DNA from 3 places in the Mesorhizobium sp. P2_F8 genome. Region 3 is predicted to be linked to each of the others. Evidence: predicted binding sites of a transcription regulator. Region 3 holds the regulator's gene; each other region holds the start of a gene.
The links. The regulator PhoB, encoded in region 3, activates phosphate uptake and scavenging genes when phosphate is short. The targets are predictions, from matches to a motif close to TGTCATNNANCTGTCAT.
Positions count from the first base shown of each region.

Region 1: a site for PhoB is predicted at 1,527-1,543, ahead of olsB (l-ornithine N(alpha)-acyltransferase). Genes of this name have one in related genera too.
Region 2: a site for PhoB is predicted at 1,974-1,990, ahead of AC1DZP_RS09065 (acid phosphatase). Genes of this name have one in related genera too.

Region 1 covers NZ_JBFUFB010000013.1:92,793-96,069, forward strand. Annotated here, with positions in the region: gene AC1DZP_RS27930 (trimeric intracellular cation channel family protein) at 1-226, shown strand, start outside; gene AC1DZP_RS27935 (MmcQ/YjbR family DNA-binding protein) at 228-584, opposite strand; gene olsB (l-ornithine N(alpha)-acyltransferase) at 589-1,464, opposite strand; gene AC1DZP_RS27945 (ATP-binding protein) at 1,670-3,277, opposite strand, start outside.
Region 2 covers NZ_JBFUFB010000003.1:362,079-365,355, forward strand. Annotated here, with positions in the region: gene AC1DZP_RS09055 (putative bifunctional diguanylate cyclase/phosphodiesterase) at 1-407, opposite strand, end outside; gene AC1DZP_RS09060 (cytochrome-c peroxidase) at 594-1,826, opposite strand; gene AC1DZP_RS09065 (acid phosphatase) at 2,080-3,277, shown strand, end outside.
Region 3 covers NZ_JBFUFB010000001.1:352,771-356,047, reverse strand. Annotated here, with positions in the region: gene pstA (phosphate ABC transporter permease PstA) at 1-64, shown strand, start outside; gene pstB (phosphate ABC transporter ATP-binding protein PstB) at 61-867, shown strand; gene phoU (phosphate signaling complex protein PhoU) at 893-1,600, shown strand; gene phoB (phosphate regulon transcriptional regulator PhoB) at 1,620-2,309, shown strand; gene AC1DZP_RS01665 (ROK family protein) at 2,465-3,277, opposite strand, start outside.

The DNA of each region.
Region 1 (3,277 bases), on a different contig from region 3:
GGCCGGCGAGCCGTCGGTGCTGCTCAGGCCGGAGATCTACGTCACGGCCGCCCTGGCGGGCGCCGCTATCTTCACATTGGGTGACGTCGCCGGATTGCCGCAGATTGTCTCGGGGTTGGCCGGCTTCGTCGTGGCGTTCGCCGTGCGCGGCGGCGCGCTACGTTTCGGCTGGTCGTTTCCGTCGTACAGGAGCCGGCCTGGCCGGCGGCCGGAGGATATTCCGTGAATCAGGCCTTCGCTGCCTGCCAAGCGTTCATCAGCTTTTTGGGCGCTTGTCGGATCCATGTCTGTTCGAGCCGATGGCGCAATTCTTCGGGCGGAATTTGACTCAACCTGACAAGGATCGCCGGCCAGCCCTTGTAGTGATCCGTCTCGAAATAGATTGCGGGCGCCGCTTCCAGCAGCATCTCTTTCTCGTCGAGCGGGCACATCAGGACGACCGTGTCGGCGTCCTTGACGCGGGCGAGCAATTTCTTGCCAACCTTCAGCGCCGGCGTCCCATAAGATGTCGTTTCGATGGTGTCCGGCAAGCCGCTCGCGGCACTTCGCAATGCTTCGAAAACGGTGGAAAGCTCGTCGCTCACCGTTTCACGCTGCGAAGCGCTGGGCTTCCCCGCCGTAGTAGTTGACGTAGCGGGCGCCGATTTCCTTGACCGGCATTACGACGAACACGTCGACCGTCGAGAATTCGCGGTCGATGACGCAGCCATCGCCGATGCGGGCGCCGACGCGCAGATAGCCCTTGACCAGCGGCGGCATCGCTGCGATCGCCGCCTTGGCATTGACCGCCTCGATCGGCATCAGATCCATCGAACAGTAGCGCCCGGACACCGCGCGCACGTCCCAGGCCGAATTCGTCCGGCAGTGATGGGCGAGATAGGTAAGCGCCTCGGCATGCGCCGCCGGCACGGTGCCGTGGAACGACGCGCAACCGGTCATCACACCGATTTCGTAGTGGTTGATATAGGTCCAGATACCTTGCCACAGCGCCTCGATGGTGCGCTTCGAACGATATTCAGGCAAAACGCAGGAGCGGCCGAGCTCGAGAAAACGCTGGCCGGGGTGACGGGCGATAAGATTGGTCAGCTCGAATTCACCTTCGGAATAAAAGCCTCCAGCGGCGGCCGCGATTTCTTGCCGCAGCAGGCGATAGGTGCCGACGATGCGGCGATGTTCTGGGCCGGAAAGCGAAGTATCGAAGACGAGCAGATGGTCGCAGAGCGGATCGAACCGGTCGGTGTCACGGCGATCCGGCGCCTGGAACAAATCCTTCCTGGCGCCGAGTTCATCGTAGAACACCCTGTAGCGGACTTCCTGCGCGGCCGCGATCTCGGCCTCGTTGCGGGCGAGCCGCACTTCGAGATTACCGATACGGCCGAGTGCTGCGCCCTTTATGACGGAATCGACGTTACGTCCGGCAAGCAAGGCGCTGCTGGCGTTCGGCCGAGTGTCACATTCCGGCATAACTGTATGCACGAGGATTCTCCTTCGAGCCATCCCTCTTGGCACGGGGATACGGTGTAGGTGCAACAGGATTGTGACAGTACCGTGATACGACGTCGTGGGCAATACTTCGTCGGCTGGCGAATACGGTCAACCGGCTACGTTACGCCAGCGGGCGGTGTGGATGGGCTGTCGAAGTTCCTGACCTTCGGCTCGGGATCATGCCCTAGGCCGCGACCTGTCCCTCGACGGCATTGACCAGCGCGTCAGGGTCGAGTGGCTTGGTAACGAAGCCGCTGGCGCCATGGGCAAGCACCGCATGGCGGGTCTTTTCCTGGCTATCAGCCGACAGCACCATGATCGGCACCGGCGGCACGGCGGTCTCCTCCTCGTAGCGGCGGATGGCGGCAATCGCGTCCAGCCCGTCCATGACCGGCATGTGAAGGTCCATCAGAACCACGTCGAAGCGATGGTTGTGCCCGGCGCCGGTGACAGCCTCGACGGCCGCCTTGCCGTTGCCGACCACCTTGACGCGATGCCCGGCCTTCAGCAGCGTGGCGCGGGCAAGCATGGCGTTGATGTCATTGTCCTCGGCGATCAGCACCGACAGGCCCCGCTGGCGGCTGCCGACGGCACGAAACGCCGGCGCGTGGCGGTTTTCTGGCTGCGGCGGGGCGAGGGCGGGAGCATTGCTGCTCAACAGCACACGCAGAAGCGTTCCGCCCCGCACCGGCCTGGCAAGGAAGGTCGCGTAGCCGCTGGCGCGAAATTCGCCAAGCATGCCGCGGTCGGTCGGTGCGATCAGTGTAATGGCCTCGCAGTCGGCGAAACCGCTCTGGCGAAGACGCTTGAGCAGCCTTCCATCGCTCGCTTCCATCGCCGCGTCGACCAGGAGCATATCGCAGCCGTCGGCGAAGGGCGCGGCCTGCGCGACGGTCGTGGCGACATCGACCGCGCCGCCATTGGCGCGGATCGTGCGGGCGATGGCATCGGCCTCGACGGCATTTTTCGACAGGATCACTGCGCGCTTGCCCGAGAGCGCGTTCTGCCAGCCCTGCGGCGCTTCGGTGGCCGATATTGCCGGGATTTCAAAGACGAACTCGGATCCCTGACCGAGCCGGCTCGATACTGAAATCGTGCCGCCCATGGCGGCCACCAGGCGTTTGGAGATGGCGAGGCCGAGGCCGGCCCCGCCATGCGTGCGCGTCGACGTGCCGTCGGCCTGCTCGAACTCTTCGAAAATGCGCTCCAGGTCGTCTTCATGCAGACCTGGACCGGTGTCGGCAATGGTGAAGCAGATGCGGTCGGTGGTTTCGGTGCGCGCGCGTGCGATGCTCACCAATACACCGCCGCTGTCGGTGAACTTGATGGCATTGCCGATGAGGTTGAGCAGCACCTGCCTGACCTTGCCCGGATCGGCGGTGATCAATTGCGGCACGTCGGGTTCGACATGGCAGCCCAGCCCGATATCCTTGGTGAAGGCGCGGGCAGCGAGCAATTCGACGATGTTGTCGGCGATCTCGCGCACCGACATCGGCTGCGGCTCCGGGTCGAAGCGCCCCGCCTCGATCTTGGAGTAATCGAGCAGATCCTCGATCAGGGCGAGCAATGCGCTGGCCGAGGTCGAGACGGCGCCGACATAGGTCTGCTGTTCCGGCGACAGCCTGGTGTCGGCCAGCAACCTGGCCATGCCCATGATGCCGTTCATCGGCGTGCGAATTTCATGACTGACCGTGGCGAGGAAGCGCGATTTGGCCTGGCTGGCGTATTCGGCCCGCTCGCGAGCGGTGATCAGCGAGGATTCGGCGCGTTTGCGGGCGGTGATGTCGCGCGC
Region 2 (3,277 bases), on a different contig from region 3:
TGGTCGAACTGGGGGATCGGCTCCTCGAGCTTTCCGGTCACGGCATCGAAGCGGTCGGGGTCGAAATCCAGCGGCAGGAAGTAGACCTCGGAAATGGAGACGTTGTTGGCGAGATTGTTGTAGATCTGCTGGATTGTCGCGCGGCCCTCGTCGCCGAGGTTGGTGCCATGCCGGTCGAGGTTTCGGACGCTTGGCAGGTAGCTCAGCGTTCGCACATTCTCGTAGACGGCCCGCAAGGCGTCTTCGACCGTCTTGGCGGTTGTCCTGGCTGCCGCCTGGGAGTTCTCGATGTAGCGTTCCTTGGCAAGCGCGAAGTTCCGCTGGGCGTCGATATGCAAGGCCGCCAGCATCGCTGCGCCGGTCACAAGGATCACAACAAATCCGACTGCTCGCCAGAATGCGTTCATCGGCGTCCCACCATCAATTGGTAAGGGATACCCCAGAGCAGTTTAGGAAGCGCTAATGAGTAAGCGCCAATAACCAATGCCCTTCCTTGCGGCCCCAGCGCCGCCACACACCAAATCCGGCAAGATCCATAAACCTGTTTTGCGGGTGCGAGAAAGCGGGATTGGGCATGCGCAAGGTCCAGGCAATCAGTTCGCCGGTACCGCCCCGGCCTGCTGATCGGCATCGGTCAGCGTTTGCAGGAAGGCGACGATGTCGTCGATTTCGGGGTCGGTCAGTGCCGGTTTGTCGCCGGGCTTCTTGCCGAAGGGCGGGTCATGGTTGAGGTTGGCCCAGTAAGCCTTTGGCAAATCGTCATTTTGCCGGATCGTGCCGTCGGCGTTCTTGGGATACCAATGGCCGGGATCGCTGTCGCGGCTGGCATAGAAGGCAACCGCGTCGCGCAGCGTGTGGAAGTAGCCGTTGTGGAAGAAGCTTTTGCGCAGCGCGACGTTGCGCAGCGTCGGCGTGCGAAACAGGCCGCAATACTCAGCCCGGCCATGGAAGTCGGTCCTGAGCGGCCCGCACAGGCCGAGATCGAAATAGGCGGGGTCGGCATCGGCCGGGATGGCCGGGTTGCGCGGCACGGCGACGGCGATCAGGCCGAAATCGGTGAATTGCGGCGGCTCGCCGTCATTGGCGGGTTCGCTCAGGTGGCAACTGGCGCAATTGCCCTTGGTTTCGTCCTCGAACAGCGCGCGCCCGCGCAATTCCTGCGCCGACAGCGTCGCCTTGCCGGCGAGGAAGGCGTCGTAGCGGCTGGAATAGGGATAGAAATCGGCGGCGCTCTGCTCGAAAGTGCCGAGCGCCTCGGCGGCGGCGTCGAAGGCGTCGTCCGGGTGGTCGAAAACGGTGTCGCCGAAGGCGGCCTTGAATTCATCGGCATAGGCGGTCTTGCGCAATCCGGCGGTGACGGCAGCGGCATCCTTGTTGGCCATCTCGAATGGCGACAGCAGCGGGATCTTGGCCTGGTCGCGGCCGCGGTCGGCGCGGCCGTCCCAGGTCAGGCCGCCGGTTGGGCCGTTGTCGACGCTTTCGTCGCCTTCATCCTCGGAATCGTAGAAATGCTCCGTGAAGGCTGGCACCGCCTGAAGGTAGCGAAGTGACGGCACGGCGCGCAGTCCGGGCTGGTCCAGCTTCGGACCGCCCATCTCGACCGGTGCCGCCGAGGCCGGACCGAAGGCATGGTGCGGATCATGGCAGGACGAGCAGGATTGTTTGCCTGAAGCCGACAGCGACGGGTCGAAGAACATCTTTCGGCCAAGCGCTGTCAGCGCCTGCGCCCGCGCGAAGGCATCCGCGCGCGACATCGGTCCGGGATGGACACTGCCGCTACCGGCGCTGACGGCGTTGCCGGGCAGGATGGTGGCGAGGCCAAACATCGATGCCGCGGCGGTCGCGATCATCAAGCCTTTCCATCGTCTTGCGGTCATAAGGTTCAGTCCGATTTGTTCCGCAATTAGGTCCGCACTGCAACGGATTGATGACCGGTCCACCCGCTCACGCAACCGTGTTCGGATGGGCGATAAATGTCACAAAGGTGACAAAGCATCGACCTAGCGTCCGAAGCCATGGCTCGTCGCCCCCAAGCCATGCACTGCCCTCTAGTCATCACCCTAGCCATGAGGACCTCCCATGACGCGGTTCACGCTTTTCACCTCGCTTTGCCTGGCCGGCACGGCGCTGGCCTCGATTCCGGCTACAGCCAACGCAGCCCCTCCCGGCTTCGACAAGATAGACACCGTCGTCGTCATCTATGCCGAAAACCGCAGCTTCGATAATCTCTATGGCGGCTTCCCCGGCGCCAACGGACTGGCCAACCTTTCGGCCGGCCAGGTGCGCCAGCTCGACCGCGACGGCAAGCCGCTGAGCGAACTGCCGCCGGCCTGGGGCGGCCTGACCGCCAAGGGCGTGACGCCGCCGGTGACCGAGGCGCAGACGGCCCATCTCAGCAATGCCAGCTTCGCCATCGACGACGCCAGCGGCTTCAACGAGAAGACCTCCGTCATCACGCGCGACCTCTGGCACCGCTTCTATCAGGAGCAGATGCAGATCGACGGCGGGAAGAACGACAAGTTCGTCGCATGGGCCGATTCCGGCGGCCTGGTGATGGGTCACTATGACGGCTCGGTGCTGCCGATGTGGGCGGTGGCGAAGAAATACGTTTTGGCCGACAATTTCTTCCAGGGCGCCTTCGGCGGCTCCTTCCTCAACCATATCATGCTCGCCTGCGCCTGCGTTCCGGTCTATCCAAATGCCGACACCAGCCCGGTCAAGGGGCAGATCGCCGTGGTCGAGGCCGATGGCACGACGCTGAAGGTCGCCGACAATTCGCCGGCCTCGGCCCTCGGCGGGGCGCCGAAATTCGTCAATGACGGCGCCATCACGCCAGACTTCCACGCCGTCAACACCATGCAGCCGCCCTATCAGCCGAGCGCCAACAAGCCGGCCGAAGGCGGCGACAAGGCACTGGCCGATCCGGCGCAGCCGACCACGCTGCCGCCGCAGCACGAGATCACCATAGGCGATCTGTTGTCGCTGAAGGGCGTCAGCTGGGCCTGGTATTCCGGCGCCTGGCAGGCAACGCTCGACGGCAAGAATGCGACGCCGGTGCCGAACTTCCAGTACCATCACCAGCCATTCAACTATTTCGCCGCTTACGCGCCCGGCACGGCCGCGCGGGCCGAACATCTCAGGGATGGCGGCCTCGACGGGACCGAATTCATCAAGGCGATCGACGACGGCAAGCTGCCGGCGGTGAGTTTTTACAAGCCGCAAGGCAATCTCAACGAGCATGGCGGCTACGCCGATGTGGCGAGCGGCGACCAGCATC
Region 3 (3,277 bases):
ATTGACGGTTCTCGCGCTCAGCATCTTTGCTCGCAGCCTGACCGGACGCAGAGAGGACAAATGAGCCAGATGTTGTCTCCAGACATGACGATCGCCGCCGAGGCAATTGCCGGCAAGGCCAAGATCGAGGTCAAGAACCTCAACTTCTACTACGGCCAGAGCAAGGCGCTGAAGGACATCACGTTGTCGCTGCCCGAGCGCAGCGTCACCGCCTTCATCGGACCTTCGGGCTGCGGGAAGTCGACGCTGCTGCGCGTCTTCAACCGCATCTACGAGCTCTATCCCAAGCAGACGGCCGAGGGCCAGGTGCTGCTCGACGGCCAGAACGTTCTCGACCGCTCGCAGGACCTCAACCTGCTGCGGACCAAGATCGGCATGGTGTTCCAGAAGCCGACTCCGTTCCCGATGTCGATCTATGAGAACATCGCCTTCGGCGTCAGGCTCTACGAGAAGATCAGCAAGTCCGAGATGGATGGCCGTGTCGAGCAGGCGCTGAAGCGCGCCGCACTGTGGACCGAGGTCAAGGACAAGCTCAACGCCAGCGGCCTCAGCCTCTCCGGCGGCCAGCAGCAGCGACTCTGCATCGCCCGCACCGTGGCGGTGAAGCCGGAAGTCATCCTGCTCGACGAGCCGGCCTCGGCGCTTGACCCGCTGTCGACCGCCAAGATCGAAGAGCTGATCGACGAGTTGCAAGCCGACTACACGATCGTCATCGTCACCCACAACATGCAGCAGGCGGCGCGCGTGTCGAAGCAGACCGCCTTCATGTATCTGGGCGAACTGGTCGAGTTCGACCGCACCGAGAAGATCTTCACGTCGCCCCGCGAGAAGCGCACGCAGGACTACATCACCGGCCGCTTCGGCTGAGCTCAGGCATACGAGGACTAAGATCATGGGCGAACACACAGTCGCTTCTTTCGACGAGGATCTCGGACAGATCAGCAGGCTGATCCGCGACATGGGCGACCTCGCCGGCTCGATGGTCGGCGGCGCCACCAAGGCGCTGCTGAATTCCGACAACGCCCTGGCGCAGCGCGTCGTCTCCGACGATGCGATCATGGACGCGCGCCAGCGCGAGCTCGACGACCGCGCCATCACACTGATCGCCAAGCGTCAGCCGATGGCCGACGATCTGCGTCATGTCGTCGGTTCGATCCGCATGGCCGGCGACCTCGAGCGTATTGGCGACCTTGCCAAGAACATCGCCAAGCGCGTCGGCACCGTCGGCCTCAGTGTCACCCCGCGCGACCTGTCGCACTCCATCGACGCAATGGCGCAGCTGGTGCTGATCCAGGTACAGGGCGTCATCGAGGAATATACGGCGCGCGACGCGGCGGCGCTGGCGAAGCTGCGCGCCGACGACGAGCGCATCGACGTCAAATACACCTCCGTGTTCCGCGAACTCCTGACCTACATGATGGAAGACCCGCGCAACATCACCGCCTGCACGCATCTTTTGTTCTGCGCCAAGAACCTCGAACGCATCGGCGATCACGTCACCAACATCGCGGAAAATGCGTACTATGTTTTGACCGGCACGCAGCTGCCCGCCAATCGTCCGAAGCAGGACGAGACGGCAATGTCCGCGCCGGCGGCATGACGGCAGGGGTGACCAGTCGATGATCGCGCCACGCATCATGGTGGTGGAGGACGAGGAGCCGCTAGGTGTGCTGCTCCGTTACAATCTGGAGTCCGAGGGTTACCAGGTCGAGGTGGTGACGCGCGGCGACGAGGCCGAGATCCGCCTGCAGGAGAACGTCCCCGACCTTCTGGTGCTGGACTGGATGGTGCCAGCAGTGTCCGGAATCGAACTCTGCCGCCGGCTAAGGATGCGTCCCGAGACCGAGCGGCTGCCGATCATCATGCTGACCGCGCGTGGCGAGGAAAGCGATCGTGTGCGGGGCCTCTCGACAGGCGCCGACGATTATCTGGTCAAGCCGTTCTCGACGCCGGAGTTCATGGCCAGGGTCAAGGCGCTGCTGCGCCGCGCCAAGCCGGAAGTGCTGTCCAGCGTGCTCAAGGTCGGCGACATCGTGCTCGATCGTGAATCGCACAGGGTCTATCGCAAGAAGAGCGAGATCCGGCTCGGACCGACCGAATTCCGCCTGCTCGAATTCATGATGCGCCATCCCGGCCGTGTGTTCTCGCGCAGCCAACTGCTCGACAATGTCTGGGGCGAGACGATCTACATCGACGAACGCACGGTCGACGTGCATGTCGGCCGGCTGCGCAAGGCGGTCAACAATGGCCGCATGCCCGATGTCATCCGCACCATCCGCGGGGCTGGTTACGCAATCCGGGAAGATTAGGGATATGCTGATATTCAGGTGATGCCGGGCCTGCGAACGGCAGTTTCCTGCGCTTCCGGTACTCACGGATCCAAATGTCCGCTCCGCTCCGGTTCTTGGAACCCGCCATTCTCGACTCGGCCTAACCTGAATCTCAACACATCCAGGCGCGCCATTCACGCGACGTTCTTGCCGCCGAGGCCGGACCTCGCCTGCGTGCCGGGCGCGAAAATCTCCTGGTCGACAAAGGTCAATGCCCGCGTGGCGCAGCCTTCGCGGATCAGTGGAAGTTCGTTCGGTTCGGTGTCGAAAGAAATCGATTGCGAATGCTGGCCGCCGGCGGTCTGGGCAATCGCCTCGCGCAATGCCGGCTCGATCAGGTCGAAGGCGGCGGCGCTGACGCCGACCATGGCGACGGGCGCCGGGTCGATCAGCGCGAACAGGCTGCCGAGACCGTAGCCGAGTGCCTCGCCGGCCTTGCGATAGGCCTCGCGCTCGGGTCCATCCCTCTCGCGGGCCGCGGTCGCCAGCGCGCGCATGTCGGCATCACTGACATCGGCGACCGGTTCCGCGTCCTCACTCATCTGCCTTGCGTTGCGCCAGATGGCGTAGTTGCCGGCATAGGCCTCGACGCAACCGCGCCGCCCGCAGCGGCACAGCGCGCCGTGTGGCCGATGGATCATATGGCCGAACTCGCCGCCCGAGGAATGAGTGCCGGTGAACAGCTCGCCCTTCAGCACCAGACCCATGCCGATGCCGTGCGACAACAGGATGGCGATGAAGTCGTCGCGGTAGCGATCAGGGTCGCGCCAGCGCAACGCTATCGCCATCATATTGCAGTCGTTCTCCATGGTGGCAGGGATGCCGAACTCGTCCTCGAGTATGTCGGCGAAGGCGATATCGGTGTGCGGCGTGATCGGCGACCACAGCATGGCGCGGGCACGTGTGTCGGTGATGCCCTGGATCGCCAGCGCGATGCGGGCGACACT